One region of the Streptomyces bullii genome, then DNA from elsewhere that is predicted to be linked to it. Evidence: riboswitches for the same ligand, from Rfam matches in the RefSeq annotation. Region 1 holds a riboswitch; each other region holds the start of a gene.
What was found. Region 1 has a riboswitch for cyclic di-AMP ahead of ACFPZJ_RS22475 (transglycosylase family protein). Riboswitches for the same ligand answer to the same signal wherever they lie in the genome.
Positions count from the first base shown of each region.

Region 1 (7,038 bases):
CGAGGAGTGACCACCCGGCCCACCCCCGACAGCCCCGCCCCGGAACTCTTCACCTGGGAGTTCGCCACCGACCCCTACCCCGCCTACGCCTGGCTCCGGCAGCACGCCCCCGTGCACAGGACGAGGCTCCCCAGCGGGGTCGAGGCCTGGCTGGTCACCCGGTACGGCGACGCCAAGCAGGCGCTCGCCGACAACCGGCTCTCCAAGAACCCGGCGCACCACGACGAGCCCGCGCACGCCAAGGGCAAGACCGGGATCCCCGGGGAGCGCAAGGCCGAGTTGATGACGCATCTGCTCAACATCGACCCGCCGGACCACACCCGCCTGCGCCGGCTGGTCAGCAAGGCGTTCACACCACGCCGCGTCGCCGAGTTCGCCCCGCGGGTGCAGGAGCTGACCGACCGGCTCATCGACCGGTTCGCTCCCACCGGCTCCGCCGACCTCATCCACGAGTTCGCCTTCCCGCTCCCCATCTACGCCATCTGCGACATGCTCGGGGTCCCGCCCGAGGACCAGGACGACTTCCGGGACTGGGCGGGCATGATGATCCGCCATCAGGGCGGTCCCCGGGGCGGGGTCGCGCGGTCGGTGAAGAAGATGCGCGGGTACCTCGCCGACCTCATCCACCGCAAGCGCGAGGCGCTCCCGCCCGAACCCGCCCCCGGCGAGGACCTCATCTCCGGCCTGATCCGCGCCTCCGACCACGGCGAGCACCTCACCGAGAACGAGGCCGCCGCCATGGCCTTCATCCTTCTCTTCGCGGGGTTCGAGACCACCGTCAACCTGATCGGGAACGGGACGTACGCCCTCCTCACCCATCCCGACGAGCGGGACCGGCTCCAGAAGTCCCTCGCCGCCGGTGAACGCGGCCTGCTGGAGACCGGCGTCGAGGAACTCCTGCGCTACGACGGCCCCGTCGAGCTCGCCACCTGGCGGTTCGCCACACAGCCGCTGGCCATCGGCGGGCAGGACATCGCTCCCGGCGACCCCGTCCTCGTCGTCCTCGCCGCCGCGGACCGGGACCCGGAACGGTTCGCCGACCCCGACCTGCTCGACCTCTCCCGCCGCGACAACCAGCACCTCGGCTACGGCCACGGCATCCACTACTGCCTGGGCGCCCCGCTCGCCCGACTGGAGGGCCAGACCGCGCTCGGCACGCTCCTCACCCGCCTCCCGGACCTGCGGCTCGCGGCGGACCCGGCCGATCTGCGCTGGCGCGGCGGGCTCATCATGCGCGGGCTGCGCACCCTGCCGGTGGAGTTCACACCCCCTGCCGAAGCGGCACGACCGTCCCCGCCATCGGCGCAAACGTGACACACCCTCACCTCTGTGATCTTCACGTGATCTGCGCGGCATGAACTTGTGACAAGTGATCGTCTGCCGATACGTTCACCCATCAGCGCGGCGGCCGCGAACAGCCCGCCGTGCCGGTCACCGCTGTCTCGTGAAAGGTCTCCGTATGCTCTCCGGGAACGGTCGTCACCGTCGCCCCCGTCAGGCTCCGGCCCTCCTCGTCGCGGCCGGAGTGACCGGCTCCGCCATCGCGATCCCGCTTCTCGGGGCGACCGGCGCGAGCGCGGCCGACGGAACGACCTGGGACCGGGTCGCGGACTGCGAGACGGGCGGCGCCTGGAGCCAGGACAGCGGCAATGGCTACTACGGCGGCCTGCAGATCTCCCAGGAGAACTGGGACACGTACGGCGGCCTCGACTATGCCGCGAGCCCGGACCTGGCCAGCCGTTCCCAGCAGATAGCCGTCGCCGAGAGAATCCTCGCCGACCAAGGGGTCGGCGTCTGGCGCACCTGCGGGCTGCTCGCCGGCCTGGACAAGGACTCGGCCACGCTCGACATCGACACCGGGGTGGCGGGCGACACCTCGGGATCGTCCGGCTCTTCTACTTCGTCCGACTCTTCCGGCTCCTCTGACTCCTCCGGCTCTTCCGGCCTCCTGGGCTCCTCCGGGTCGCCCTCCCCCTCGACTTCGTCTGACGGGTCGTCGGATATCGGGGACGAATCGGCCAAGTCGGGCACGTCTGCCGGCTCCGACGAGGGTGGCGCACAGGCTGCCGACGGTACGTCCGCGGGCGACTCCGGCAGCGAAGATGCGGACAACGCGGGGCGAAACGTCGGCTCTTCGGCGCTGACCGACACCGGGTCGGCCGCCACCGGCCGGCATCGCGGCCCCAGTGCCGAGGAGGGCGCGGAGCGCGCTCGCGCGGCAGAGTCGACGGGCCGGCATGCCTCGCGCGGTGACGCGGACGCGCGTGACGCGGTGGACGGCTCCTACACCGTGCGCGCCGGGGACAGTCTGTGGTCCATCGCCGACTCCCTTGACCTCAGGGGCGGATGGCGCGCTCTCTACACCGAGAACGAGAAGGTCGTCGGCGCCGACCCGGACCTCATCCTCCCCGGTCAGACCCTTGAAGTCGGGGTCGTAGCGGGAGAAGAGTAGCGAGAAACGGACCGCAGAACAGCGGGAGTTCGGGTCACCGTTTGCGTTGAATGTCCTTTGTAAGAGTGATGAGAGATAGATCTCAGAAGCCCTGATCGTCTTTGAAATTCCGCGGATCGCGTGTCTACGGTCATGACCGCTCGCAAGCCGCGAGCCCCTGCTGCCGTCACGCCGAATCCTGCCGGCGGCCGCATGGGAACAGTCGTCGCGTCACGCGCCGTAGGCAGGAGCGGGGGACCCAAGGTAGGCGCCGGGCCCGGCAGTTGAGGCTGCTGGATCCGGCTGGGGGTGAAGCCGTGTCCCGTGAGGGGCGCGGCCGGGCAACTCAACCGGCCCGAACCCGACAGCTCACCTCGCAGGCGTCGGTGAGGGGATCCATCCATGCTGTTTTCCAGCAAGGGCAAGCACCGTCGTCCGTCCAGGGCCGTTCGCGCCGTCGCCATGGCCGGTGTCGCCGGCGCCGCCGTCGCCGCCCCGCTGATGGCGGCCGGCAACGCCTCCGCCGCCACCGCCTCCGAGTGGGACGCCGTCGCCCAGTGCGAGTCCGGCGGCAACTGGTCCATCAACACCGGCAACGGCTACTACGGCGGCCTGCAGTTCTCCGCCTCCACCTGGGCCGCGTACGGCGGCACCCAGTACGCCTCCACCGCCGACCAGGCCACCAAGGCGCAGCAGATCGAGATCGCCGAGAAGGTCCTCGCGGGCCAGGGCAAGGGTGCCTGGCCGGTCTGCGGCAAGAACCTGTCGAGCGCCCCGTACAACGGCGGTTCGGCGAGCACCGGTTCCACCGAGACCCGTGAGACCGAGCAGCAGCCGGCCTCCCGCTCCGCCGAGCGCCCGGCCCAGGCCGAGAAGAGCCAGAAGACCGTCACCACCCCGACCGGCAAGAAGGTCAAGAAGGGCGACGGCGAGTACAAGGTCGTCGAGGGCGACACCCTCAGCTCCATCGCGGCCGAGCGCGACGTCAAGGGCGGCTGGGAGAAGCTGTTCCAGCTGAACAAGGACATCGTCCAGGACGCCGACCTCATCTACCCGGGCCAGCAGCTGCACCTGAAGTAAGAGGAGCAGCGGCCCTCCCCGTCTCCCGCCCCGGTGCGTGTTCCCCCGTACGCGCCGGGGCGGGGTCATGTCCCGAAAATCCACGGGACACAACCCCCTTTTGTTCCGTTCGGAAACAATTTATTCTCGGTTCCGTCCACAGTGTGGGTGACCGGCTGGCCGATCCCCCGGAGCCGGTTAGGCTCGTCTCGCAGAGCCCACCGCGGACTGCACCTGCCGGGCGTCGGCCCGGGGGGACCCCGCGTCACATCGCAAGAAGGAGATGCTCGTGCCGTCCATCGACGTCGTCGTAGCCCGGGAAATCCTGGACTCCCGAGGCAATCCCACGGTCGAGGTCGAGGTCGGCCTCGACGACGGCAGCACCGGTCGTGCCGCCGTCCCGTCCGGCGCCTCCACGGGCGCCTTCGAGGCCATCGAGCTCCGCGACGGCGACTCGAACCGCTACCTGGGCAAGGGCGTCGAGAAGGCCGTCCTCGCCGTGATCGAGCAGATCGGCCCGGAGCTGGTCGGCTATGACGCCACCGAGCAGCGCCTGATCGACCAGGCGATGTTCGACCTGGACGCCACCGACAACAAGGGCTCCCTCGGCGCCAACGCCATCCTCGGCGTCTCGCTCGCCGTCGCCCACGCCGCCTCCGAGGCCAGCGACCTGCCGCTCTTCCGCTACCTGGGCGGTCCCAACGCGCACCTGCTGCCGGTGCCGATGATGAACATCCTGAACGGCGGCTCGCACGCCGACTCCAACGTGGACATCCAGGAGTTCATGATCGCCCCGATCGGCGCGGAGTCCTTCTCCGAGGCCCTGCGCTGGGGCGCCGAGGTCTACCACACCCTCAAGAAGGTCTTGAAGAGCAAGGGCCTGGCCACCGGCCTCGGCGACGAGGGCGGCTTCGCCCCGAACCTCGGCTCCAACCGCGAGGCCCTCGACCTCATCCTCGAGGCGATCAAGGAGGCCGGCTACACCCCCGGCGAGCAGATCGCCCTCGCCCTCGACGTGGCCGCGTCCGAGTTCTACAAGGACGGCGTGTACGTCTTCGAGGGCAAGGAGCGCTCGGCGGCCGAGATGACCGAGTACTACGCCGAGCTCGTCGAGGCGTACCCGCTCGTCTCCATCGAGGACCCGCTGTTCGAGGACGACTGGGAGGGCTGGAAGACCATCACCGCCCAGCTCGGTGACAAGGTCCAGCTCGTCGGCGACGACCTGTTCGTCACCAACCCCGAGCGCCTGGCCCGCGGCATCGAGGAGGGCGCCGCCAACGCCCTGCTGGTGAAGGTGAACCAGATCGGCTCCCTGACCGAGACCCTGGACGCCGTCGAGCTGGCCCAGCGCAACGGCTTCAAGTGCATGATGTCCCACCGCTCCGGCGAGACCGAGGACGTCACCATCGCCGACCTGGCCGTCGCCACCAACTGCGGCCAGATCAAGACCGGCGCACCGGCCCGCTCCGAGCGCGTCGCCAAGTACAACCAGCTGCTGCGCATCGAGGAGATCCTCGACGACGCCGCGGTGTACGCCGGCCGCAGCGCCTTCCCGCGGTTCCGCTCCGCGAACCACTGAGCACGGCAAGGGCTGACCCTCGACGGGTCAAGGCTTAGCCAGTCGTACGTACGTCCCCGTACTCGGTCCCGTACCGTGTGCGGGGACGTACGCGCGTGTGACATGTGAACGGGAGGCGGGGCGACCATGGCCGTGAAGGACCGGGACCGTTTCTCCACCGCGACCAGGATCCGGCTGATCGGGGAGCAGACCGCGGCCCGGGTCTACCGCTCGCAGACCCGGCGCCAGGCCCGCCGCTCCCGGCTGACCGGCCGGGCCGCGCTGCTCGCCCTGGTGCTGTGCTCGCTCATCGTGGCCCTGGCCTACCCGATGCGGCAGTACGTCTCCCAGCGCGCCGAGATCGCCGACCTCCAGCGGCAGCAGGAGCGGGCCCGGCAGCGGGTCGAGCAGTTGCGCGACGCCAAGGCACGCTGGAAGGACGACGCGTACGCCGAGCAGCAGATCCGCGAGCGGCTGCACTACGTCATGCCCGGCGAGACCGGCTACATCGTGATCGACCCGGGCGCGGCCGAGCGCTCGCGCGCCGACCTGGGAGCGGCCGACCGCCCCTGGTACTCGAACGTCTGGGACGGAGTCGACAAGTCCGACGCCTCCGACCAGTGAGACCCGGACCGCGGTGACGGCCAGTGACACCCCAGACCTCAGTGACACCCAGACCGCAGTGACACCGTAGAAAGACAGGTATGGAAACGCCTCCGCCGACGACTCCGCGCACCGCACCCACCGACGCGGACGTCGAGGCCTTCAAGCAGCAGCTCGGGCGGCCCCCGCGCGGGCTGCGCGCGATCGCGCACCGCTGCCCGTGCGGACAGCCGGACGTCGTGGAGACGGCACCGCGGCTGCCCGACGGGACGCCGTTCCCGACGCTGTACTACCTGACCTGCCCCCGCGCCTCCTCGGCGATCGGCACGCTGGAGGCCGACGGCGTGATGAAGGAGATGACGGACCGGCTGGCGACCGACCCCGAGCTGGCCGCCGCCTACCGCGCCGCGCACGAGGACTACATCCGGCGCCGAGACGAGATCGAGGAGCTGACGGGCTTCCCGAGTGCCGGCGGCATGCCGGACCGGGTGAAGTGCCTGCACGTGCTGGTCGCCCACTCGCTGGCGGCCGGGCCCGGGGTCAACCCCCTGGGTGACGAGGCCCTGGCGATGCTGCCGGAGTGGTGGCGCAAGGGACCGTGCGTGACGACCACGGCCGAGGAGGACGACCAGTGACCCGTGTCGCCGCGATCGACTGCGGTACGAACTCGATCCGGCTCCTCGTCGCCGACGCGGACCCGGCCACCGGCGAGCTCGTCGACCTGGACCGCCGGATGACCATCGTCCGCCTCGGGCAGGGCGTCGACCGCACCGGACGCCTCGCGCCCGAGGCGCTGGAGCGGACCTTCGCGGCCTGCCGCGAGTACGCCGGGATCATCAAGGAGCACGGCGTGGAGCGGCTGCGCTTCGTGGCCACCTCCGCCTCCCGGGACGCCGAGAACCGGGGCGAATTCGTACGCGGGGTGCTGGACATCCTGGGCGTCGAGCCGGAGGTCATCACCGGCGACCAGGAGGCCGAGTTCTCCTTCACCGGCGCCACCCGGGAGCTGACGGGACGGCAGGACCTGCACCGGCCGTTCCTCGTCGTGGACATCGGCGGCGGCTCGACCGAGTTCGTCGTCGGGGACGACCACGTGCGCGCGGCGCGCTCCGTCGACGTCGGCTGCGTCCGCATGACCGAGCGCCACCTCGTCAGGGACGGGGTCGTGTCCGACCCGCCGACCGAGGAGCAGATCGCCGCGATGCGCGCCGACATCGAGGCCGCCCTCGACCTCGCCGAGGAGACCGTCCCGCTGCGCGAGGCACGCACGCTGGTCGGCCTGGCCGGGTCGGTCACGACGGTGTCGGCGATCGCGCAGGACCTGCCCGAGTACGACTCGACGGCGATCCACCACTCCCGCGTCTCCCACGACCGGGTCCGCGAGATC
Region 1 is NZ_JBHSNY010000007.1:438,510-445,547, forward strand. Features, by position in the region: gene ACFPZJ_RS22465 (cytochrome P450 family protein) at 7-1,314, shown strand; gene ACFPZJ_RS22470 (transglycosylase family protein) at 1,460-2,452, shown strand; cyclic di-AMP (ydaO/yuaA leader) riboswitch at 2,658-2,829, shown strand; gene ACFPZJ_RS22475 (transglycosylase family protein) at 2,834-3,511, shown strand; gene eno (phosphopyruvate hydratase) at 3,780-5,069, shown strand; gene ACFPZJ_RS22485 (FtsB family cell division protein) at 5,196-5,672, shown strand; gene ACFPZJ_RS22490 (DUF501 domain-containing protein) at 5,753-6,286, shown strand; gene ACFPZJ_RS22495 (Ppx/GppA phosphatase family protein) at 6,283-7,038, shown strand, end outside.

Region 2 (7,038 bases), on a different contig from region 1:
TCCTCGCAGCCGGCGCCGACGACTTCGCCGACCGGGCCAGCCGCACCCAGGAGCGCATCGACCTCAAGGCCCAGCAGGAGGCCGAGCGGAAGCGGGCGGCGGAGGAGGCGGCCCGCAAGGAGCGGCTGCGTCCGAAGTTCGCCGTCCCGGTCGCCCGGCACGGACTGAGCGCCTACTACGGCCAGTCGGGCGTCAACTGGATGTCTCTCCACACCGGCATCGACTTCCCGGTCTCCTACGGCACGACCGTGATGGCCGCGACCGACGGAGTCGTCCGCACGCAGTACAACAGCGCGTACGGCAACATGATGATCGTGACCGCGAAGGACGGCACGGAGACGTGGTACTGCCACCTCTCCAGCTACATCGTCCCCTCCGGTACGGCGGTCAAGGCCGGCCAGCCCATCGCCAACTCCGGGAACTCCGGCAACTCGACCGGCCCCCACCTCCACTTCGAGGTACGCCCGGCCGGCGGCTCGGCGATCGACCCGCTCGCCTGGCTGCGCAGCCACGGTCTCGACCCGACGTAACGTCGCGGCAAGCCCCGGCAGGCCCCCGCGCCTGTCGAGCGGGGGCTCACTTCACAAAGCCGCGGCTCCCCTACAGCTTCTCGACCGGCGCGTACCGCAGCAGCAGCCGCTTCGGCTTGGCGTCCCCGAAGTCGATCGTCGCCTCGGCGTTGGCGCCCGTGCCCTTCACCGCGACCACGGTGCCGAGCCCGAACTGGTCGTGCGTGACCCGGTCCCCGACCGCCAGCGACACCACCGGCTTCTCCGACGCCCTGCGCGTGGCGAAGCCGGACGCGCCCTGCGCCGACGAGCGCGAGCGGGACGACGACAGCGAGGCCGCCACTCCCGAGGCGGGCCCGGAGGGCGCGGGAATGCTGGCCCCCGTGCGCTTCCAGTTCAGGTACGCCGCCGGGATCTCCTCCAGGAACCGCGAGGGCGGGTTGTACGACGGCTGCCCCCACGCGCTGCGCAACGTGGACCGCGTGAGATACAGCCGCTCGCGGGCGCGTGTGATGCCGACGTACGCCAGGCGCCGCTCCTCCTCGAGCTCCTTGGTCTGGCCGAGGGCGCGCATGTGCGGGAAGACGCCGTCCTCCATGCCGGTCAGGAAGACGACCGGGAACTCCAGGCCCTTGGCGGTGTGCAGCGTCATCAGCGTGATGACGCCGTCGCCCTCCTCGTCGGGGATCTCGTCCGAGTCGGCGACCAGGGCGACCTGCTCCAGGAACTCGGCCAGGGTGCCCGGGTTGTCCTCGCCGCGGGCCTGCTCGAACTCCAGGGCCACGGCGGCCAGTTCCTGAAGGTTCTCGATCCGGGTCTCGTCCTGCGGGTCGGTGGAGGCCTGCAACTCGGCGAGGTAGCCGGTGCGTTCCAGCACCGCCTCCAGGATGGTCGCCGGGCCCGCGCCGGACTCGACGATGGTGCGCAGCTCCTCCATCAGCGTGTTGAACCGCTTCACGGCGTTCGCCGAGCGGGCCGCCATGCCGTACGCCTCGTCGACGCGGCGCAGCGCCTGCGGGAAGCTGATCTTCTCGCGCTGGGCGAGGGCGTCGATCATGGCCTCCGCGCGGTCGCCGATGCCCCGCTTGGGCACGTTGAGGATGCGGCGCAGCGGCACCGAGTCCTCCGGGTTGGCGAGCACCCGCAGGTAGGCCAGGACGTCCCGGACCTCCTTGCGCTCGTAGAAGCGGACGCCGCCGACGACCTTGTAGGGCAGGCCGACGCGGATGAAGACCTCTTCGAAGACACGGGACTGGGCGTTGGTGCGGTAGAAGACGGCGACGTCGCCTGCCTTCGCCTCGCCCGCGTCCGTGAGGCGGTCTATCTCGTCGGCGACGAACTGCGCCTCGTCGTGCTCGGTGTCGGCGACGTAGCCGGTGATCAGGGAGCCCGCGCCCGCGTTGGTCCACAGGTTCTTGGGACGGCGGGACTCGTTGCGCTCGATGACCGCGTTGGCCGCGCTCAGGATGGTCTGGGTGGAGCGGTAGTTCTGCTCCAGCAGGATCGTCGTCGCGTCCGGGTAGTCCTCCTCGAACTGGAGGATGTTGCGGATCGTCGCGCCGCGGAAGGCGTAGATCGACTGGTCGGCGTCGCCCACGACGCACAGTTCGGCGGGCGGCAGGTCGTCCTCGCTGGGCGGTACGTCGACGGGGTGCTCGGAGGTACCGACGAGCTCGCGTACGAGGGCGTACTGGGCGTGGTTGGTGTCCTGGTACTCGTCGACGAGCACGTGGCGGAAGCGGCGGCGGTAGTGCTCGGCGACGTCCGGGAAGGCGCGCAGCAGGTTGACCGTCGTCATGATCAGGTCGTCGAAGTCGAGGGCGTTCGCCTCGCGCAGCCGCGACTGGTACAGGGCGTAGGCCTGGGCGAGGGTCTTCTCGAAGCCGTCGGTGGCCTGGGCGGCGAAGTCCTCCTCGTCGATCAGCTCGTTCTTCAGGTTGCTGATCTTGGCGCTGAAGGACTTCGGCGGGAAGCGCTTGGGGTCGAGGTCCAGGTCGCGGCAGACCAGCGCCATCAGGCGCTTGGAGTCGGCGGCGTCGTAGATCGAGAACGACGAGGTGAAGCCGAGCTTCTTGCTCTCCCGCCGCAGGATGCGCACGCACGCGCTGTGGAAGGTCATGACCCACATGGCGTTCGCGCGCGGGCCGACGAGCTGCTCGACGCGCTCCTTCATCTCGCCCGCGGCCTTGTTCGTGAAGGTGATCGCGAGGATCTGGCCCGGGTGGACGTGCCGCTCGGCCAGCAGGTAGGCGATGCGGTGCGTGAGCACGCGGGTCTTGCCGGAACCGGCGCCGGCCACGATGAGCAGCGGGGAGCCGGAGTGCACGACGGCGGCGCGCTGGTTGTCGTTGAGCCCCTCCAGGAGCGCGGCGGAGTCCACCACCGGGCGGGCGGCACCGTCCCGGTAGTGCGCGTCCCGGTCCGGCGGCACGTCGAACTTCCCGCCGAACAGATCGTCCGGGATCGGCTCCGGTACGTGATCGTCCTCGGGCGGAGGCGGGGGTTCTGCCCCGTGGCCCCGCGGGGCCTGGAGGTCCGCCAGGAAGCTGTCGTCAAAGAGGCTGCTCATCGCTCTCCGAGTCTAGGGCGCCGCACCGACAGCCCGCCGCCACCCTGGGAACTCGGGGCCGCACCTCCCGCCCGGCCCCTCACCGGCCGGGAGATCCCCGTCACCCACGGTCACCCGGCGGGCCGACCCCGGGGCCGGTGCCCGGCACCCCGGGCCGCCCGCACGCAGGTCCCGGCCGGGCGCACACCGCACCGAGGCGACCACGATCCGTGACCATCAAGGCAGGGTCACGAAAATGTATCGGGCATATCACCCATCAACCTTCACACAAGCCACACGAGTTGGCTACCGTGCGGTCGGGCCGCACGACCCCCACCGGCGAACGTCGCCGGGCCGCGCGGCCTCCGCCGAGTCCGGTGTGCCGCCGTTGCACCTGGAGCCGGGGACCCAACCGAGACGTTTGGGGTGAATCGGCCCGCCTCCCTTCGGGGACCGGCCGTAGGGCAAACCTTCCGAAGCACCCGCCCGAACCCGACAGCTAACCCGGTAGGCGGAACACGGAAGGAGTCGCCTCCCTTGGCGTCGCACCGCAAGTCGCGTCCTGCCGGTACGCGCGTAGCAGGCATACGCACCCCCGCCCTGGCCACCGCCGCCCTCACCTCGGTGGCCCTGCTGTCCCAGACGGCCGACGCCACCCCCTCGGCCGACGACAAGCCGAGCCTGGAAGAGGTCGAGAAGAAGGTCGACGACCTCTACCGCCAGGCGGAGTCGGCGACCGAGAAGTACAACGCGGCCAAGGAGAGGACCGCGAAGCAGCGCAAGCGCGTCGGCACCCTCCTCGACGACGTGGCCCAGCGCACCGAGAAGCTCAACGAGGCGCGGCGGGAGCTGGGTTCCTTCGCCGCCGCCCAGTACCGGACCGGCGCCGGCGCCCCGGACACCGCGACGTTCCTGCTCGCCGACTCCCCGCAGGACTACTTCGACCAGACCCAGCTGATGAGCCGGCTGACCGGCCGTCAGAAGGACGCCGTCGACGACTACGTCGCGCAGCAGTCCGAGACGGTGAGGAAGCGTCAGGAGGCCGCCGAGAGCCTGGAGACGCTCACCGAGTCGCAGAGCGACTTGAAGACGGCCAAGGCCACCGTGCAGCGGAAGCTCGCCGAGGCGCGCGAGCTGCTGTCGAAGCTGACCGCCGAGGAGAAGGCACGGCTCGCGGCGATCGAGAAGGAGAAGCAGGAGGAGGCCGCCCGCGAGGCCGCCGAACTCGCCCGGCAGCAGGCGGAGCAGCAGGCCCGGGAGGCCGCCCAGCAGCAGGAGAGCGGCTCGTCGGGAACCTCCTCGCCCTCAGCCTCGCCGTCGGCGCCGTCCTCCCCCTCGACCGACTCCTCGTACGCCACCAAGGCCGAGAAGGCGCTCGCCTTCGCCCGCGCGCAGATCGGCAAGCCGTACGTGTGGGGCGCCACCGGCCCCGACTCCTACGACTGCTCCGGCCTGACCCAGGCCGCCTGGAAGGCCGCGGGCGTGGACCTGCCGCGCACCACCTACGACCAGGTCGACGCCGGCACGACGGTCCCCCTGTCCCAGGCCCAGCCGGGCGACCTCGTCTTCTTCTACGACGACATCACCCACGTCGGGCTCTACATCGGCAACGGCATGATGATCCACGCCCCCAAGCCCGGCACGTACGTCCGCGAGGAGTCGGTCTACTACGACGGCGAGTCGTCGATCCACAGCGTGGTGCGACCGGCCTGAGCCCCGGGCGGTGGCACCGGGAGGGACGGCGGGACCGGGGCCTGTCGCGGGGGCCTGTCGTCTGGAGCGGACAGGCCCCAGGCGGTCAGGTCCACAGCACGGCGATGAAGACGTTCGCCGTGGTCAGCAGGCCCACCAGGCCGAACAGCCGCTTGTCCGCCCTCTCCTCGTCCCGCTTCACGTAGACGAGCCCGAGGATCACGATCAGCAGCGCCAGCTTCACGCCGATCTTGATGTTGTCGACGGACTGGTCGTCGGCCTGGTTGAGACCGACCAGGATCACTCCGGTGACCAGCATCGTCAGCGCGCCGTGCAGCATCGCGGGACTGAAGCGGGCGGTGCCCTCGCCCATCGCCTTCATCTGCGTGAGGAAGCCGCCGAGGAGCGCGGCGATGCCGACGATGTGCAGGCCGACGAAGAGGTGGATGAGTACGTCCATGAGGCCGGAGCCTAATCACGGCCCCGTGCCCGGCCCGCACCGGCCCGGCACTCCCAGCGGGCGCATATATGCACCCCGTAGCACTCCGCCGCACTCGGCCGCCGGGCTTCCCGGACATCGGTCATCGCTCTGAGTGAAGTCGACGGCGCCAGGACGGGATCACGGTCGCACACGGTCACCTTTCGGTCCGCTCACGCCAGTTCCGCGCAAGCCGTCACCCGCCCCGCACGGCCCGGTTTAGCGTCCTCCACCAGGTGACCGGCTCCCCACCGCCGCCCGGGCCAGGGGCGGCAGTCGGCCACCACCGCCGAGAAGGTCCGGCGGCGGCCCGCTCCCCCCTGTGCGGGCCGTCGCCGGACGCGCGAACCGTCCACGACGGTCGTACGACCGCCCCGGACGGCCGCGCGTGGGACGGGCGGTCGTCGGACGGACGGTCGTCGGAAAGGACGTGGAGCCCAGGTGGCAGCGCACCGCAAGCCCAGACAGCGCTCGATGGGCGGGAGCACGACCCGCACGGCCGCCACGATCGCCCTGGCGGGCGCGGCGACCGCCACCGCCTTCGACGGGACCGGGCAGGCCGAGCCACAGCTGTCACCGGAACAGGTCAGGTCCCGGGTGGACACGCTGTACCAGGAGGCGGAGGCCGCCACCGAGAAGTACAACGGCGTCAAGGAGAAGGCCGACGCGGCCCGGCGGCGGGTGCAGCAGTTGCAGGGTGAAGCGGCCCGTCGGCAGGACCGGCTCAACTCGGCCCGGGAGGCCTTGGGTTCGGTCGCGAAGGCCCAGTACCGCAGCGGCGGCCTCGACCCCGCGCTGCAGCTCGCCCTGTCCGAGGATCCCGACCGTTACCTGGCGGGCGCCGAGTTCGTCGAACGGGCGGGCCACCGGCAGTCGGCGGCCGTCGCGCGCGTACGGGAACAGCTTCGTGAGATCGAGCAGTTGCGGGGAGCCGCGCACATCGAGCTGGCCTCGCTGACGTCGCGGCAGGCGGAGCTCAAGCGGCACAGGAAGACGATCACCGGGAAACTCGGTGCCGCCCGTCAGCTGCTGTCGCGGCTGACGGCCGAGGAACGCGCCCGGCTCGCCGGCCACACGCCCCAGGACCGCGCCTCACGGTCGTCGGCGGACGCGCGCGCCGGCTCCGCCGCCCCCGGGTCCGCCACGGCCCAGGCGCCCACCTCCCGTGCCGCGTCGGCCGTCTCGTACGCCTACCAGAAGATCGGCAGCCCCTACGTGTGGGGCGCGACCGGCCCCGACGCCTTCGACTGCTCGGGCCTGGTGCAGGCCGCGTACCGCTCCGCCGGCATCTCGCTGCCCCGCACGACGTACTCCCAGATCGACGCGGGCCGGCGCGTCAGCCGCTCCGAGCTCCGCCCTGGGGACCTGGTCTTCTTCTACTCCGGCATCAGCCACGTCGGCATCTACGTGGGCGACGGCCGCATGATCCACGCCCCGAACCCCTCGGCACCGGTACGGCTGGCCCCGATCGACGAGATGCCGTTCGCGGGAGCCACGCGCGTGGTGTGAGCCGGGCCCGGCGGTGCGCGGCCCCGCGCCGGTCCCGCCCTCGCACGCTCCGCCGTCAGACCAGGCGCCGGGCCGTCGCCCACCGGGTCAGCTCGTGCCGGTTCGACAGCTGAAGCTTGCGCAGCACCGCCGAGACGTGCGACTCGACCGTCTTCACGGAGATGAACAGCTGCTTGGCGATCTCCTTGTACGCGTACCCGCGGGCGATCAGCCGGAGCACCTCGCGCTCGCGCTGGGTGAGACGGTCCAGGTCCTCGTCGACCGGAGGGGCGTCGGTGGAGGCGAAGGCGTCCAGCACGAAC
Region 2 is NZ_JBHSNY010000005.1:647,559-654,596, forward strand. Features, by position in the region: gene ACFPZJ_RS17485 (M23 family metallopeptidase) at 1-530, shown strand, start outside; gene pcrA (DNA helicase PcrA) at 601-3,078, opposite strand; cyclic di-AMP (ydaO/yuaA leader) riboswitch at 3,414-3,586, shown strand; gene ACFPZJ_RS17495 (C40 family peptidase) at 3,595-4,770, shown strand; gene ACFPZJ_RS17500 (hypothetical protein) at 4,856-5,209, opposite strand; gene ACFPZJ_RS17505 (C40 family peptidase) at 5,669-6,736, shown strand; gene ACFPZJ_RS17510 (LuxR C-terminal-related transcriptional regulator) at 6,792-7,038, opposite strand, start outside.
Region 2: another riboswitch for cyclic di-AMP. It lies ahead of ACFPZJ_RS17495 (C40 family peptidase); the one in region 1 lies ahead of ACFPZJ_RS22475 (transglycosylase family protein).

Region 3 (7,038 bases), on a different contig from region 1:
GGGCCGACCGTGAAGGGCAGCTCCGTGACGACCAGGCCCTTGCGGCGCGCCGTCACGGTCTCCACGGTGACGGTCGCGCGCATCTTGAACGTGCCGCGGCCCGTCTCGTACGCGTCCCGGATGCCGGCCAGGCCGACAATCCGGCCGCCGGTGGGCAGGTCGGGGCCCGGGACGTGCTTCATCAGGGCGTCGAGATCGGCGTTCGGGTGCCGGATCAGGTGGCGGGCCGCCGCGATCACCTCCCGCAGGTTGTGCGGAGGCATGTTCGTGGCCATGCCGACCGCGATGCCCGAGGCCCCGTTGACCAGCAGGTTCGGGAAGGCGGCGGGCAGCGCCACCGGCTCGCGCTCCTGGCCGTCGTAGTTGGGCTGGAAGTCGACGGTGTCCTCGTCGATCGACTCCGTCATCAGGCCCGTGGCCTCGGCCATCCGGCACTCGGTGTACCGCATGGCCGCCGGCGGGTCGTCGTTGCCCAGCGAGCCGAAGTTGCCGTGGCCGTCGACGAGCGGGACCCGCATCGAGAAGGGCTGGGCCATGCGCACCAGGGCGTCGTAGATCGACGCGTCACCGTGCGGGTGCAGCTTGCCCATGACCTCGCCGACGACCCGGGCGCACTTCACGTAGCCGCGCTCGGGACGCAGCCCCATCTCGTTCATCTGGTAGACGATGCGGCGGTGCACCGGCTTCAGGCCGTCGCGGGCGTCCGGCAGGGCGCGGGAGTAGATGACCGAGTACGCGTACTCGAGGAAGGAGCCCTGCATCTCGTCGACGACGTCGATGTCGAGGATCTTCTCCTCGTACGAGTCGTCGGGCGGCGGGGTCTTCGTGCTGCGGCGGGCCATCGCTGCCGGCTCCTTGCTGAAGCGGTTGACGGGGATCTGACGCGGACCATTGTGGACCGAGCCACTGACAACGCGGGCCGGGGACCCGGCGTCGGCCGCCGGGCCCGGCACTGCCGAAGGCTACGCCCTCGCGCGCCGTAACCCCGTTCTCGCTGTCGGCGTACGCCGCCCGGGAACTTCACCGGGGCTCCGCGCGCTTGCATACAGTGGCAGGACCGGCAGGAAAACGGCGGTTTCGACGACCGTCACCGCGATCGAAGGGACGTACATGCCCATGGGTCACACGGCCACAGCCCAGGCAGGCTCCGGGGGCCTGACAGCGACCGAGCACCGCCTGGCCAACGGCCTGCGCGTGGTGCTCTCCGAGGACCACCTGACCCCCGTCGCGGCGGTGTGCCTCTGGTACGACGTCGGCTCACGCCACGAAGTCAAGGGGCGTACCGGCCTGGCTCACCTTTTCGAGCACCTCATGTTCCAGGGTTCCGCCCAGGTGAAGGGCAACGGCCACTTCGAGCTCGTCCAGGGCGCCGGCGGCTCGCTGAACGGCACCACCAGCTTCGAGCGGACCAACTACTTCGAGACCATGCCCGCCCACCAGCTGGAGCTCGCCCTCTGGCTGGAGGCCGACCGCATGGGCTCCCTGCTCGCCGCCCTGGACGACGAGTCGATGGAGAACCAGCGGGACGTCGTCAAGAACGAACGCCGACAGCGCTACGACAACGTCCCCTACGGCACCGCCTTCGAGAAGCTGACCGCCCTGGTCTACCCCGAGGGCCACCCGTACCACCACACGCCCATCGGCTCGATGGCGGACCTGGACGCGGCCAACCTGGAGGACGCCCGCCAGTTCTTCCGCACCTACTACGCGCCCAACAACGCGGTGCTGTCGGTCGTCGGGGACATCGACCCGGAGCAGACCCTCGCCTGGATCGAGAAGTACTTCGGCTCCATCCCCGGCCACGACGGCAAGCCCGCGCCACGGGACGGCACGCTGCCCGACGTCATCGGCGAGCAGCTGCGCGAGGTCGTCGAGGAGGAGGTCCCGGCCCGTGCCCTGATGGCCGCCTACCGCCTCCCGCACGACGGCACGCGCGCGTGCGACGCGGCCGACCTGGCGCTCACCATCCTCGGCGGCGGCGAGTCCTCCCGTCTGTACAACCGGCTCGTGCGGCGGGACCGTACGGCGGTCGCGGCCGGCTTCGGCCTGCTGCGGCTGGCCGGGGCACCCTCCCTGGGCTGGCTGGACGTGAAGACCTCCGGCGACGTGGAGGTGCCCGTCATCGAGACCGCCATCGACGAGGAACTCGCCCGGTTCGCCGAGGAGGGCCCGACCCCGGAGGAGATGGAGCGCGCTCAGGCCCAGTTGGAGCGCGAGTGGCTCGACCGGCTCGGCACGGTCGCCGGCCGCGCCGACGAACTGTGCCGGTACGCGGTGCTGTTCGGCGACCCCCAGCTCGCCCTCACCGCCGTCCAGCGCGTGCTGGAGGTGACGCCCGAGGAGGTCCGGGAGATCGCCCAGGCGCGCCTGCGGCCCGACAACCGGGCGGTGCTCGTCTACGAGCCGATCACCCCGGAGCACGCCGAGGACGTGGAAGGCACCGAAGACCCGGAGTCCGCGGCGACCGTGGAAGCCACCGACGACAACGAGGAGGCGGCGAAGTGACCGAGCTCGCCACGATGGAGTTCCACCCCCAGCCGCGGGCGGGCGAGCCCAAGCCGTGGGCGTTTCCGGCGCCCGAGCGCGGCGCGCTCGACAACGGCCTGACGGTCCTGCGCTGCCACCGCCCCGGCCAGCAGGTCGTCGCCGTGGAGGTCCTGCTGGAGGCGCCCCTGGACGCCGAGCCCGCCGGCCTCGACGGCGTCGCCACGATCATGGCGCGGGCCTTCTCGGAGGGCACCGACAAGCACTCCGCCGAGGAGTTCGCCGCCGAGCTGGAGCGCTGCGGCGCCACCCTGGACTCGCACGCCGACCATCCCGGTGTGCGCCTCAGCCTGGAGGTGCCCGCCTCGCGGCTCGCCAAGGCGCTCGGCCTGGTCGCCGACGCCCTCAGGGCGCCCGCGTTCGCGGACAGCGAGGTCGAACGGCTCGTCCGCAACCGCCTCGACGAGATCCCGCACGAGCTGGCCAACCCCTCCCGCCGTGCCGCCAAGGAGCTCTCCAAGGAGCTGTTCCCGGCGGGCTCGCGCATGTCGCGCCCGCGCCAGGGCTCCGAGGAGACGGTCGCGAAGATCGACGCCGCGGCCGTACGCGCCTTCTACGAGAAGCACGTGCGCCCCGCCACGGCCACCGCCGTGGTCGTCGGCGACCTCACCGGCATCGACCTCGACGCGCTGCTCGGCGACACGCTCGGCTCCTGGACCGGCTCCCAGAGCGAGCCGCGGCCGGTGCCGCCGGTGACCGCCGACGACACCGGGCGGGTCGTGATCGTGGACCGCCCCGGCGCCGTCCAGACGCAGCTGCTGATCGGCCGCATCGGTCCCGACCGGCACGACCGCGTGTGGCCCGCGCAGGTCCTCGGCACGTACTGCCTCGGTGGCACCCTCACCTCCCGCCTGGACCGCGTCCTGCGCGAGGAGAAGGGCTACACCTACGGGGTGCGGTCGTTCGCCCAGGTCCTCAGGTCCTCCCCGGAGGGCACGGGAGCGGCGATGCTGGCCATCAGCGGCTCCGTCGACACCCCGAACACCGGCCCCGCGCTGCAGGACCTGTGGACGGTGCTGCGCACGCTCGCCGCGGAGGGGCTCACCGACGCCGAGCGCGATGTCGCCGTGCAGAACCTGGTGGGTGTGGCGCCGCTGAAGTACGAGACCGCGGCGGCCGTCGCGAGCACGCTGGCGGACCAGGTCGAGCAGCACCTGCCCGACGACTACCAGGCAGCGCTGTACCGGCAGCTCGCCGCGACCGGCACCGTGGAGGCCACCGCGGCGGCCGTGAGCGCCTTCCCGGTGGACCGTCTGGTGACCGTCCTCGTCGGCGACGCGAGCGAGATCAAGGAGCCGGTCGAGGCCCTCGGCATCGGTGAAGTCACCGTGGTGTCCGCCGAGTAGCGGCACGCGCGCGTGAGGCCCTGGTGGCGTGAACGTCACCAGGGCCCCCTTATGCCCGAATTGGGGCGGAGGCGGCCTGTCTGCCCTGTGGGATGCGCTACAAAAGCCGCGATCCGTTTGGGGATTGAAACTCGTCCCGTTTAGCTTCGTCCGGGCTGTCCGTCAGGCAGTGCGCCGCACCCGCGGCAGCGGACAGTCATCGCCGAGTCCCCGTACGGCGCGAGCCAGGGGAGCCGGGGACCCATCAGCAGTCCCTGGGGTGAATCGGACGCCCGCGCGAGCCGCGAGGGGGTCCGTAGGAGACCTTCCTGCTCCGAACCCGTCAGCTAACCCGGTAGGCGAGAGGGAAGGAAAGGACCAGCACACTTCATGGCGTTCACGCGCGCCACCGGGAAGCACCGTCGTCCCACCCGCATCAAGCGCGGCACCGCCCGCGCGGCCGGCGTCGCGGCCCTGGCCACCACCGGCGTCGTCGGCACCGTCGCGGCCCCGGCGTTCGCCGCCGAGCCCGCCGCCGAGCAGACCGGCCTCACCCCGGTCATCACCATCGGCGACGCCGTGGCCGACCAGATCGACGCGCAGGCCGCCGCCCAGCGGCAGGCCGCCGAGGAGGCCGCCGCCCGCAAGAAGGCCGAGGAGGCCGCCCGCCGGCAGGCGGCCGAGGCCGCCGAGCGGGCCCGTGAGGCCAAGGAGCGCGCCGCCCGCGAGGCAGAGCGCAAGCGCCTGAACACGTTCGTGCCGCCCATCGCCGGCTCCTACGTCTCCACCGGCTACAAGGCCGGCGGCGCCGTGTGGTCCTCCGGCAGCCACACGGGCGTCGACTTCCACGCCGCCAGCGGCACCCCCGTCCAGGCGGTCGGCATGGGCACGGTCGTCGAGGCCGGCTGGGGCGGGGCGTACGGCAACCAGGTCGTGATCAAGATGCACGACGGCACGTACACGCAGTACGGCCACCTGTCGTCGATCGGCGTCTCGGTGGGCCAGCAGGTCACCCCCGGCCAACGGATCGGTCTGTCCGGCGCGACCGGCAACGTCACCGGCGCGCACCTGCACTTCGAGGCCCGGACGAGCCAGAAGTACGGCTCCGACATGGACCCCGTCGCCTACCTCCGCGCGCACGGCGTCGACCTCTGACCCGTACGGTCCGTACGGCAAGGCCCCGGCTCCCCGAGCCGGGGCTTTCGCCGTTTCGGGACGGCCGACTGTCCAAAAAATATCCATGGATTCCGGCCCGCCGTCGGAAATTCCGGCTCATTGCAATAGAGTCACGGAACACGCGTCCATCGTCGACGTTTCACGGGGATTAAGGCGGAGGTCGGTCATGCGTATTCCGGCGCACTCGGTATGCACGGCGATCCGCGACGACATCGTCGCGGGTGTCCACGAGCGCGGCAGCCGGCTCACCGAGGAACTCCTCGCGCGCCGCTACGGCGTCTCCCGCGTCCCCGTCCGGGAGGCCCTGCGCACCCTGGAGGCCGAGGGTTTCGTGGTGACCCGGCGGCACGCGGGCGCGTGCGTGGCGGAACCCACCGAGGAGGAGGCCGCCGACCTGCTGGAGATGCGCGTGCTCCTGGAGCCGCTCGGCGCCTCCCGTGCCGCCCAGCGCCGCACCGAGGCCCATCTGAAGGTGCTGCGCGGCCTGGTGAGGCTGGGCCAGGAGCGTGCCCGCAGGGGCAACAGCGAGGATCTGCGCTCCCTGGGCGGCTGGTTCCACGAGACGCTCGCCCAGGCCTGCGGCAGCCCCGCGCTGACGTCGGTGCTGACCCAGCTGCGCCACAAGATCGCCTGGATGTACGCCGTGGAGGCGCCCACCGACCCCGTAGGGTCCTGGACGGAGCACGGGGCGATCGTGGACGCCGTGGCCCGCGGCGACAGCGAGCGCGCCCGGGCGCTCACGGCGCTGCACGCCGAGCGCGCGAGCTCCGCGCACCGGCTGCGTTTCTCCTCCGGCGGAGACCGCGTGAGGAAAGCGCAACATCCCGTAAACACGCCGAGCCTGCGGCATTAACACGGGGGCCGTATACAAAGAAGAGGTTATTCGGCGGGGTCTCTTTCCGCTGCCCTTTTCTTCGTGTCTCTTGAATTCCGGCGGTTTGCCCGGCCGGTGTGAAGCCGGTTCCGTAAAGCCTGTCCGAGAAAGTCGACTCCGTGAAGTCGGCGGCGACCCAGCGGCGAAACCCAGGGCGGAAACCCCGGTGGTGTGGACCCGGAAAACGGCGGAGCCGCGCCGCCCGGGAAGGGCGACGCGGCTCACCGTGCTGCCGCGGTCGGCTCAGACGGTCTCGGGAAGCTCCTCGAGACCCTCGGCGACCAGCTTGGCCAGCCGGTCCAGGGCGGCGTCCGCGCCCTCGGCGTCGGAGGCGAGGACGATCTCCTCGCCGCCCTGGGCGCCGAGGCCCAGGACGGCCAGCATGGAGGCCGCGTTGACGGGGGTACCGCCTGCCTTGGCGATCGTCACCGGGACGCCTGCGGCCGTGGCGGCTCGGACGAAGATGGAGGCGGGGCGGGCGTGGAGGCCCTCGGCCCAGCCGACGTTGACGCGGCGCTCAGCCATGTGTTGCTGCCCTTCAGGTGTTCAGGGTTGTCTAGACCAGTTTCCCACACGTGAACCTGGGCCGGAACGGGCGTACCGGGTGTACGCCTTCTCCGGATGGTGGCGGTCGGGCCGCGGCCTCGGCCCGAACTTCCGTCCTCCACAGACTGCCTCGCGCCGTTGTCGGACGCGAGCCGTACTCTGGGGCCCATGCAGACCTCGTCGGACCGGCACGAGTACCCCGCCCACTGGGAAGCCGACGTGGTGCTGCGCGACGGCGGCACCGCACGCATCCGCCCCATCACCGTTGATGACGCAGACCGTCTGGTCAGCTTCTACGAGCAGGTGTCGGACGAGTCGAAGTACTACCGCTTCTTCGCGCCCTACCCGCGTCTGTCCGCCAAGGACGTCCACCGCTTCACGCACCACGACTTTGTGGACCGGGTGGGACTCGCGGCCACGGTCGGCGGCGAGTTCATCGCCACCGTACGCTACGACCGGATCGGCTCCGACGGAATGCCCGCGTCGGCCCCTGCCGACGAGGCCGAGGTCGCCTTCCTCGTGCAGGACGCCCACCAGGGGCGGGGCGTGGCCTCCGCCCTCCTGGAGCACATC
Region 3 is NZ_JBHSNY010000004.1:113,641-120,678, forward strand. Features, by position in the region: gene ACFPZJ_RS11845 (DNA gyrase/topoisomerase IV subunit A) at 1-842, opposite strand, end outside; gene ACFPZJ_RS11850 (M16 family metallopeptidase) at 1,111-2,505, shown strand; gene ACFPZJ_RS11855 (M16 family metallopeptidase) at 2,502-3,890, shown strand; cyclic di-AMP (ydaO/yuaA leader) riboswitch at 4,081-4,246, shown strand; gene ACFPZJ_RS11860 (M23 family metallopeptidase) at 4,260-5,024, shown strand; gene ACFPZJ_RS11865 (GntR family transcriptional regulator) at 5,212-5,898, shown strand; gene ACFPZJ_RS11870 (HPr family phosphocarrier protein) at 6,163-6,444, opposite strand; gene ACFPZJ_RS11875 (bifunctional acetate--CoA ligase family protein/GNAT family N-acetyltransferase) at 6,634-7,038, shown strand, end outside.
Region 3: another riboswitch for cyclic di-AMP. It lies ahead of ACFPZJ_RS11860 (M23 family metallopeptidase); the one in region 1 lies ahead of ACFPZJ_RS22475 (transglycosylase family protein).

Region 4 (7,038 bases), on a different contig from region 1:
GATCGTCTCGAAGGCCGCGCTCAGATACTCGGCGCGTGCGTCGAACAGGGGGCTGAGCAGCTCCATGACCTCGGGGGAGTAGGCCGAGGCGGAGGTGCTGCTGCGGTGGACCTTGTAGCGGCGGTGCTTGGCGTTGGACTTCAGGTAGTCGTCGACGATCGCCTCGCGCTCGACGCCCACGGCGAGCAGCGTCACCGCGACGGACAGGCCCGCGCGGTCCTTGCCGGCCGCACAGTGCATCAGCGCGGGGACGCTGTCCTCGGCGAGCGCGTGCAGCACCCGGGAGTGCTCGGCGGTGCGCTCCTTGATGATCGTGCGGTACGAGGCGATCATCCGGCGCGCGCCCTTGCCGTCCGCGAGGATCTGGCGCAGCTGGTCGATGTCGCCGTCGCGGACCATCTTCCAGAACTCGGCGCCGTCCGCGGGGTCGCTCAGCGGCAGGTTGATGTTGCGCACGCCCGGCAGCTCGACGTCCGGCCCCTCGAGCTTCTGGTCGGCCGCGTTGCGGAAGTCGAAGATCGTGTGCAGGCCCAGGGAGGCCAGGAAGGCCGCGTCCTGCTCGGTCGCGTGCGAGAGATGGCCGCTGCGGAACAGCACCCCGTGCCGCACCCGCCTGCCGTCCACGGTCGGCAGCCCGCCCACATCTCGGAAGTTGCGCACTCCGGCCAGCTCGGGCTCGGTCGACGGGACCTGCTGCGTCACGGGGACTCCCTCCCATTCGGACCCGCCGACGCGGCTCGTCGACGGGCACCACTCGACGATACGACATGGCTGCCAGGGGCAATGAGTTGTCCACAGGCGTTGCCCGGATGGCCCCGCGACCCTGATGATGTTGCTGCTTGATCGCAGCTGTTCGAATCTGTGAGGGTCTGATGCCGGAGATCTCCGAAGACGGTCGTACGTGGCTTCTCTCGGGCCCGACCAGCAGTTACGCCGTCCACCTCACCGACCGGGGCGACCTGGTGCACCTGCACTGGGGCCCCAGGATCGCGCTCGCCGACGCCGAGGCCCTCGCCGCGCGGCCGCTGCCGGAGTACTGGCCGTTCGAGTCACCGCTCGACGGACGCGAGGAGTACCCCGTCGAGGGCGGCCCGCGCTTCGTGCGCCCCGCCCTGTCCGTGCGCACCGACGAGCGACGCGGCACGGAGTGGACGTACGACGGGTGCGAGAGCGCGCGGGACGGCGAGTTGCGCCTCCGCTTCCGGGACGGTCGGCTGGCCGTCACGCTGCACTACCGGTTGCGCCCCGCCACCGACGTCGTCGAGCGCTGGGTGACCCTGGAGAACCAGGGCCCGGACGTCGAGGTGCTGCGCGCCGACTCCGCCACCTGGACCCTGCCCGACCGTGAGGGCTGGCGGGTGTCCCAGCTGCACGGCCGCTGGGGCGCGGAGTCGCGGCTGGTGCGCTCGGACCTCACCTACGGCGAGAAGGTCATCGGCAGCCGCCGCGGCCACACCGGGCACCAGCACCTGCCGTGGGTCGCCCTCGACACGGACGCGACCGAGGAGCGCGGCGAGGTCTACGGCTGCGCCCTGGGCTGGTCCGGCTCCTGGCGCATCGCCGTCGCCCAGCTCCCGGACGCGCGCGTGCAGATCACCGGCGGGGCCGGGCACGACGACTCAGGCCTGCTGATGCTGGGCGCGGGGGAGTCGTACACCACCCCGGTCTTCGCGGGGCTGTGGAGCGACGGGGGCTTCGGCGGCGCCAGCCGCGCCTGGCACGCCTATCAGCGGGCCTACGTCATCCCCGACGCGGACCGGGACCGGCCCGTGCTGTTCAATTCCTGGGAGGCGACCGAGTTCGACATCTCCGAGGAGCAGCAGCGGGCGCTCGCCGAGCGGGCCGCCGCGATGGGGGTGGAGCTGTTCGTGGTCGACGACGGCTGGTTCGGGTCGCGCACCAGCGACCGGGCCGGGCTCGGCGACTGGACGCCCAACCCCGACCGCTTCCCGCAGGGCCTGAAGCCGCTCGCCGACCATGTGCACGGTCTCGGCATGCAGTTCGGCATCTGGGTCGAACCCGAGATGGTCAACCCGGACAGCGAGCTGTACCGCGCGCACCCGGACTGGGTGCAGTTCCAGCCGGGGCGCACACGCACGGAGTTCCGCAACCAGCTGGTGCTCAACCTCGCCCGCCAGGACGTCCGGGACTACCTGTGGGAGCAGCTCGACGGGCTGCTCTCCAGCGCCCCCATCGACTATGTGAAGTGGGACTTCAACCGCTGCTTCACCGACGCCGGCTGGCCCGGCGACCCCTATCCGCAGCGGCTGTGGGTCGACCATGTGCACGCCCTGTACGCCCTGCTGGACCGGCTGCGGGAGGCGCACCCGCACGTCGCCTTCGAGTCCTGCTCCGGCGGCGGCGGACGGATCGACCTCGGCGTGCTGAGCCGGACGGACCAGGTGTGGACCTCGGACAACACCGACCCGCTCGACCGGCTCGCCATCCAGCACGGCTTCAGCCAGATCCACCCGGCGCGGGTCATGGCGGCCTGGGTCACCGACAGCCCGAACGCCATGCTCAACCACCGGGCCAGCCCGCTGCGCTTCCGGTTCGTCAGCGCCATGGCCGGGGTGCTCGGCGTCGGCGGCGACCTGACGAAGTGGACGGAGGAGGAGCTGGCCGAGGCGCGGGGCTGGGTGGCGCTCTACAAGGAGATCCGGCCCGTGGTGCAGCGCGGTGACCTGTACCGGCTGCGTCCCCCGACGGGCGGACTCGGCGCGGTGCAGTACGTCCACGGCGACGAGACCGTCGTCCTGGCCTGGCTCCAGGCGCAGCACTACGGAGAGCCCGTTCCGGCGCTGCGGCTCCGCGGCCTCGACCCGGCGGCATCGTACGAATGCCTCGAAACGGGAGTAATCCACCGGGGTGCCGTGCTGCTGCACCACGGGCTGCGGACCGGACTGCGCGGCGATCTCGACGCCGTCGCGGTCCGGTTGCGGCGCCGGTGACCCGCGGCGGTTCGCGGTAAGTGGCCGAAGTGTCTGAATAGAGCGCTTCGGTATAACGTGCCCCGATAGAAAGGGAGATGGGTCGGGGCACGTGAGGAGCGTCATAATCGTGACGGTGTGTTGTTGCCATGTGCACGTAATCAAGCTCTCTTTCTAGGGGGTTTGAGGAAATCGGGAGTTCCGAAATCGACGCAGTGTCACCGGGAATGTCGACGGAAAAACTCCTGAACCCCGTGCGCGGGCAACCGCACGCTTGTCCCCGCACGTCTTATTCGCTTACGTTCGCCACCGATCCGGACGGACGCCTAATCCTGCCGCCGCCCGGAGCCCGCACACACTGACCCGTGTACGGCAGGAGCGGGGGACCCACAGGTACGACGCCTGGTCCGGTCTCCGGAACAGGCTTGGGGTTAAGTCGCGCCTCGGCGCGGCCGGGCATCTCCAGTCCGCACCCGACAGCTCACCTCGCAGGCGCCGGAGAGGAATTCGCCATGCCCGCGAAGGGTAAGCACCGCCGTCCGAAGACCCCGCGCTTCACCCGTTCCATCGCCGTCGCCGGAACCGGTGGCGCCGCACTCGCTCTCCCGCTGCTGGGCGCCACCGGCGCGCACGCCGCCACCCCGCAGTCCGTTTCCGAAAAGGCCGTCCAGTCCCTGCCGGTGGCCGGGAAGAGCGCCGCCGAGAAGAAGACCACGGATGTGCGGACGTACACCGTGCGGGCCGGGGACTACCTCGCGAAGATCGCCGACGACCAGAACGTCAGCGGAGGCTGGAAGAAGCTGTACGCGGACAACCGTGAGGCCGTCGGCGACGACCCCTCGCTCATCCACCCCGGCCTGAAGCTGTCGATCGGCAAGAAGGCGACGGCGAGCGCGGAGAAGTCGTCCGCCGAGCCGTCCGCGCCGTCGAAGCCCAAGGCCAAGTCCTCGTCCGCCCCGAAGTCGTCGCCCGCCAAGTCCTCCACCGCGCAGACCGCGACCGTGAGCCGGGCCACCGAGGCCGCCGGCACGGCCGGGGGCTACACCGCGCCCGTCTCCGCCGGCATCGGCACCGCCTACAAGGTGGCCGGCAGCATGTGGTCCAGCGGCTACCACACCGGCGTCGACTTCTCCGTCCCGACCGGCACCTCCCTCAAGGCCGTGGGCGCGGGCACGGTCGTCTCCGCGGGCTGGGCCGGCGCGTACGGCAACCAGGTCGTCATCAAGCTCAGCGACGGCTACTACGCCCAGTACGCCCACCTGTCCTCGCTGTCCGTCTCGGCCGGCCAGAGCGTCACCGCCGGCCAGCAGGTCGGCCTGTCCGGTTCGACCGGCAACTCGACCGGCCCGCACCTGCACTTCGAGATCCGCACCACGCCGGACTACGGCTCCGACGTGGACCCGGTCGCCTACCTGCGCTCGCACGGCGTCTCCGTCGGCTGACCCACGCAGCCACCTGCCTGACACGCAACCGAAGGCCGGACCCCGATCCCCGGGTCCGGCCTTCGGTGTGTGCGCGGCCGGGCAAGGCATCGACACACGCGGTCGTTGGGACACAGTGAAGCCAACAGCGCTGCGAGCGCTTGCTGTTGAGCGGAGCGACGGTCTGGTTCAGGCAACGGCTCGAAGGGCCGTACGTCCTCAAGTACACCGCCACACCGGTCGCCGAGGGCGGGCCCAACGACCGCGTCTCGGACCTCAACAACTTCTGGAACGCGACCGACGTCCGCACCCCTGACGACCTCTTCGCCACACCGCGCGGCGGCGCGCTCGCCGAGTACGACCACCTGACGACGTACTACTCCGGCTACGGCGCCAACCACAACACCACGACCCGGCTGCGCCGTTACGTCGGCGAGCCCGGAGTCCGGCCCCTCGTGTACGACTACACCGAGCCGCTCCTGGTCCTGAACGAACCCCGGATCGTCTCCGACGGCTCGGGTCCAGTGGTGGAACAACGGGCGGCTCGTCTTCGACTGCACGGACCTGCAGCCGTACACCGGCGGGCACTTCCCCTTCCGGACGGTGTGGAGCCACTTCCGGATCGCCGGTCTTCGTGTGTGGCGGCTCGCCCCCCAACGTCCCTGAACACGGGAGCATTCCGGAGTTGGCGAAGACTTGGGGAGTGGCTTATGTCACCGCGCGTCAACCCTTGCCTACGGTCGCGTAGGTCACATTCGAAGGTGAATCATGTCCTGCTGTGGCAGACGATTCGAAGAGTGACAGCAAAGCAGTGATCGGGTCGTACGTTGCGGTGGGGGACAGCTTCACCGAGGGCGTCGGCGACCCCGGCCCCGACGGGGCGTTCGTCGGCTGGGCCGACCGGTTCGCGGTGCTGCTCGCGGACCGCCGGCCCGAAGGCGACTTCCAGTACACCAACCTCGCCGTGCGCGGCAGGCTCCTCGACCAGATCGTTGAGGAGCAGCTCCCGAGGGCCGTCGAACTCGCCCCGGATCTGGTTTCGTTCTGCGCCGGGGGCAACGACATCCTGCGGCCCGGCACCGACCCGGACGACGTGGCCGAGCGGTTCGAGCGGGCGGTGGCCGCGCTGGCCGCCGTGGCCGGCACCGTGATGGTGACGACCGGGTTCGACACCCGCTGGGTGCCCGTGCTCAAGCACCTGCGCGGCAAGATCGCCACGTACAACGGGCATGTGCGGGCCATCGCCGACCGGTACGGCTGCCCCGTCCTCGATCTGTGGTCCCTCAGGAGCGTCCAGGACCGACGCGCCTGGGACGCCGACCGGCTGCACCTGTCGCCCGAAGGGCACACGCGCGTGGCGCTGCGCGCGGGCCAGGTCCTCGGCCTGCAGGTCCCGGCCGACCCGGAACAGCCGTGGCCGCCGCTGCCGCCGCGCGGGACCCTGGAGATCCGGCGGGACGACGTCCACTGGGCGCGCGAGTACCTCGTGCCGTGGATCGGGCGCCGACTGCGCGGGGAGTCGTCGGGCGACCATGTCATCGCCAAGGGCGCCTTGTCGCCGGACGACATCAAGTCCCGGATCGCGTCGGTGGCCTGAGAGGGGCTTGGGCGGCGGGGGCGTGGCGTATCGCCGTGGGTTGCCTGCCCATCGGCGGTCTCCCCCCTCACGCTCCGGGCTGTCCGCCGCCGGCTGCAAGGCCACGGGGCGCGGTGGGATGTGGCCCGCGTCGAGCGACGGCGGGTGTCGTGTGCGGCGTCGGGGGCCGGGGCTTTGCTCGGGGTCGAGGGCGGGTGCCGTGTGCGGCGTCAGGGCCCACGGCTGTGCTCGGGGTCGAGGGCGGCCGTGTGCGGTGTTGGGGGCGGATGCCGTGCGCGGCGTCGGTGGGCGCGGCTGCGCTCGGCATAGGGGCCGGGTCCTGCACGGTGCCGGGGGCTGGTGCCGGGCGCGGTGTCGAGGGGCGGTGCCGTGCGCGGCCTCTGGGGCCGGTGCCGTTCGTGTCGGCCGGTGGGTCACCCTCAAGGCGGCGTCGGCGCCCGAGCGTCCAGGCCCAGCTCGCGGGCCACTGCCTCGTCCACCCACTGCTGGGCCCGCGTCCGTGGCACGGCACCGGCGTACGAGGTCAACTGGACGGCGAGCCCGTCGAGCAGGGCGGTCAGGCGCAGAGCTGTGCCGGTCGGGTCAGGGCAGCGGAACTCGCCGGCGGCCACGCCCTCCGCGATGACCTCGGTGATCGCTGCCTTCCACTGCTTGTCGAGGTCCCGGGTGACCTCCCGCAGTGCCGGGTCGCGCAGCGCCGCCGCCCAGCCCTCGATCCACAGCCGCCAGCCCTTGGCCTGGCCGGTCGGGGCGTACCACCGTACGGCCGACCGCAGGCGCCGCAGAGCCGACGTGCGGCGGCCGAGCAGCTTGCGCAGACGCGCGAGGTCGTCCTCCGCCGCGTGCCGGAACGCGGCGGCGACCAGCTGCTCCTTCGTCGAGAAGTGATAGAGCACCAGCGCGTTGCTCACGCCGAGCGCCGAGGCCACGTCGGCGATCCTGACCGCCGCCACACCCCGCGCCTCGATCTGCTCGATGGCGGCCCGCAGCAGTTCTCCGCGCCGCTCCGCCACGCTCAACCGGACTCTCGCCACGCCGTCACCCTACACAGCGTGCAGGGCTCGCTGACCTGTGGATTCGGCCTCATTTC
Region 4 is NZ_JBHSNY010000015.1:4,672-11,709, forward strand. Features, by position in the region: gene ACFPZJ_RS34610 (tyrosine-protein phosphatase) at 1-702, opposite strand, end outside; gene ACFPZJ_RS34615 (alpha-galactosidase) at 873-2,951, shown strand; cyclic di-AMP (ydaO/yuaA leader) riboswitch at 3,277-3,438, shown strand; gene ACFPZJ_RS34620 (M23 family metallopeptidase) at 3,443-4,372, shown strand; partial or broken gene ACFPZJ_RS34625 (DUF6250 domain-containing protein) at 4,522-5,017, shown strand; gene ACFPZJ_RS34630 (SGNH/GDSL hydrolase family protein) at 5,163-5,948, shown strand; gene ACFPZJ_RS34635 (TetR/AcrR family transcriptional regulator) at 6,368-6,982, opposite strand.
Region 4: another riboswitch for cyclic di-AMP. It lies ahead of ACFPZJ_RS34620 (M23 family metallopeptidase); the one in region 1 lies ahead of ACFPZJ_RS22475 (transglycosylase family protein).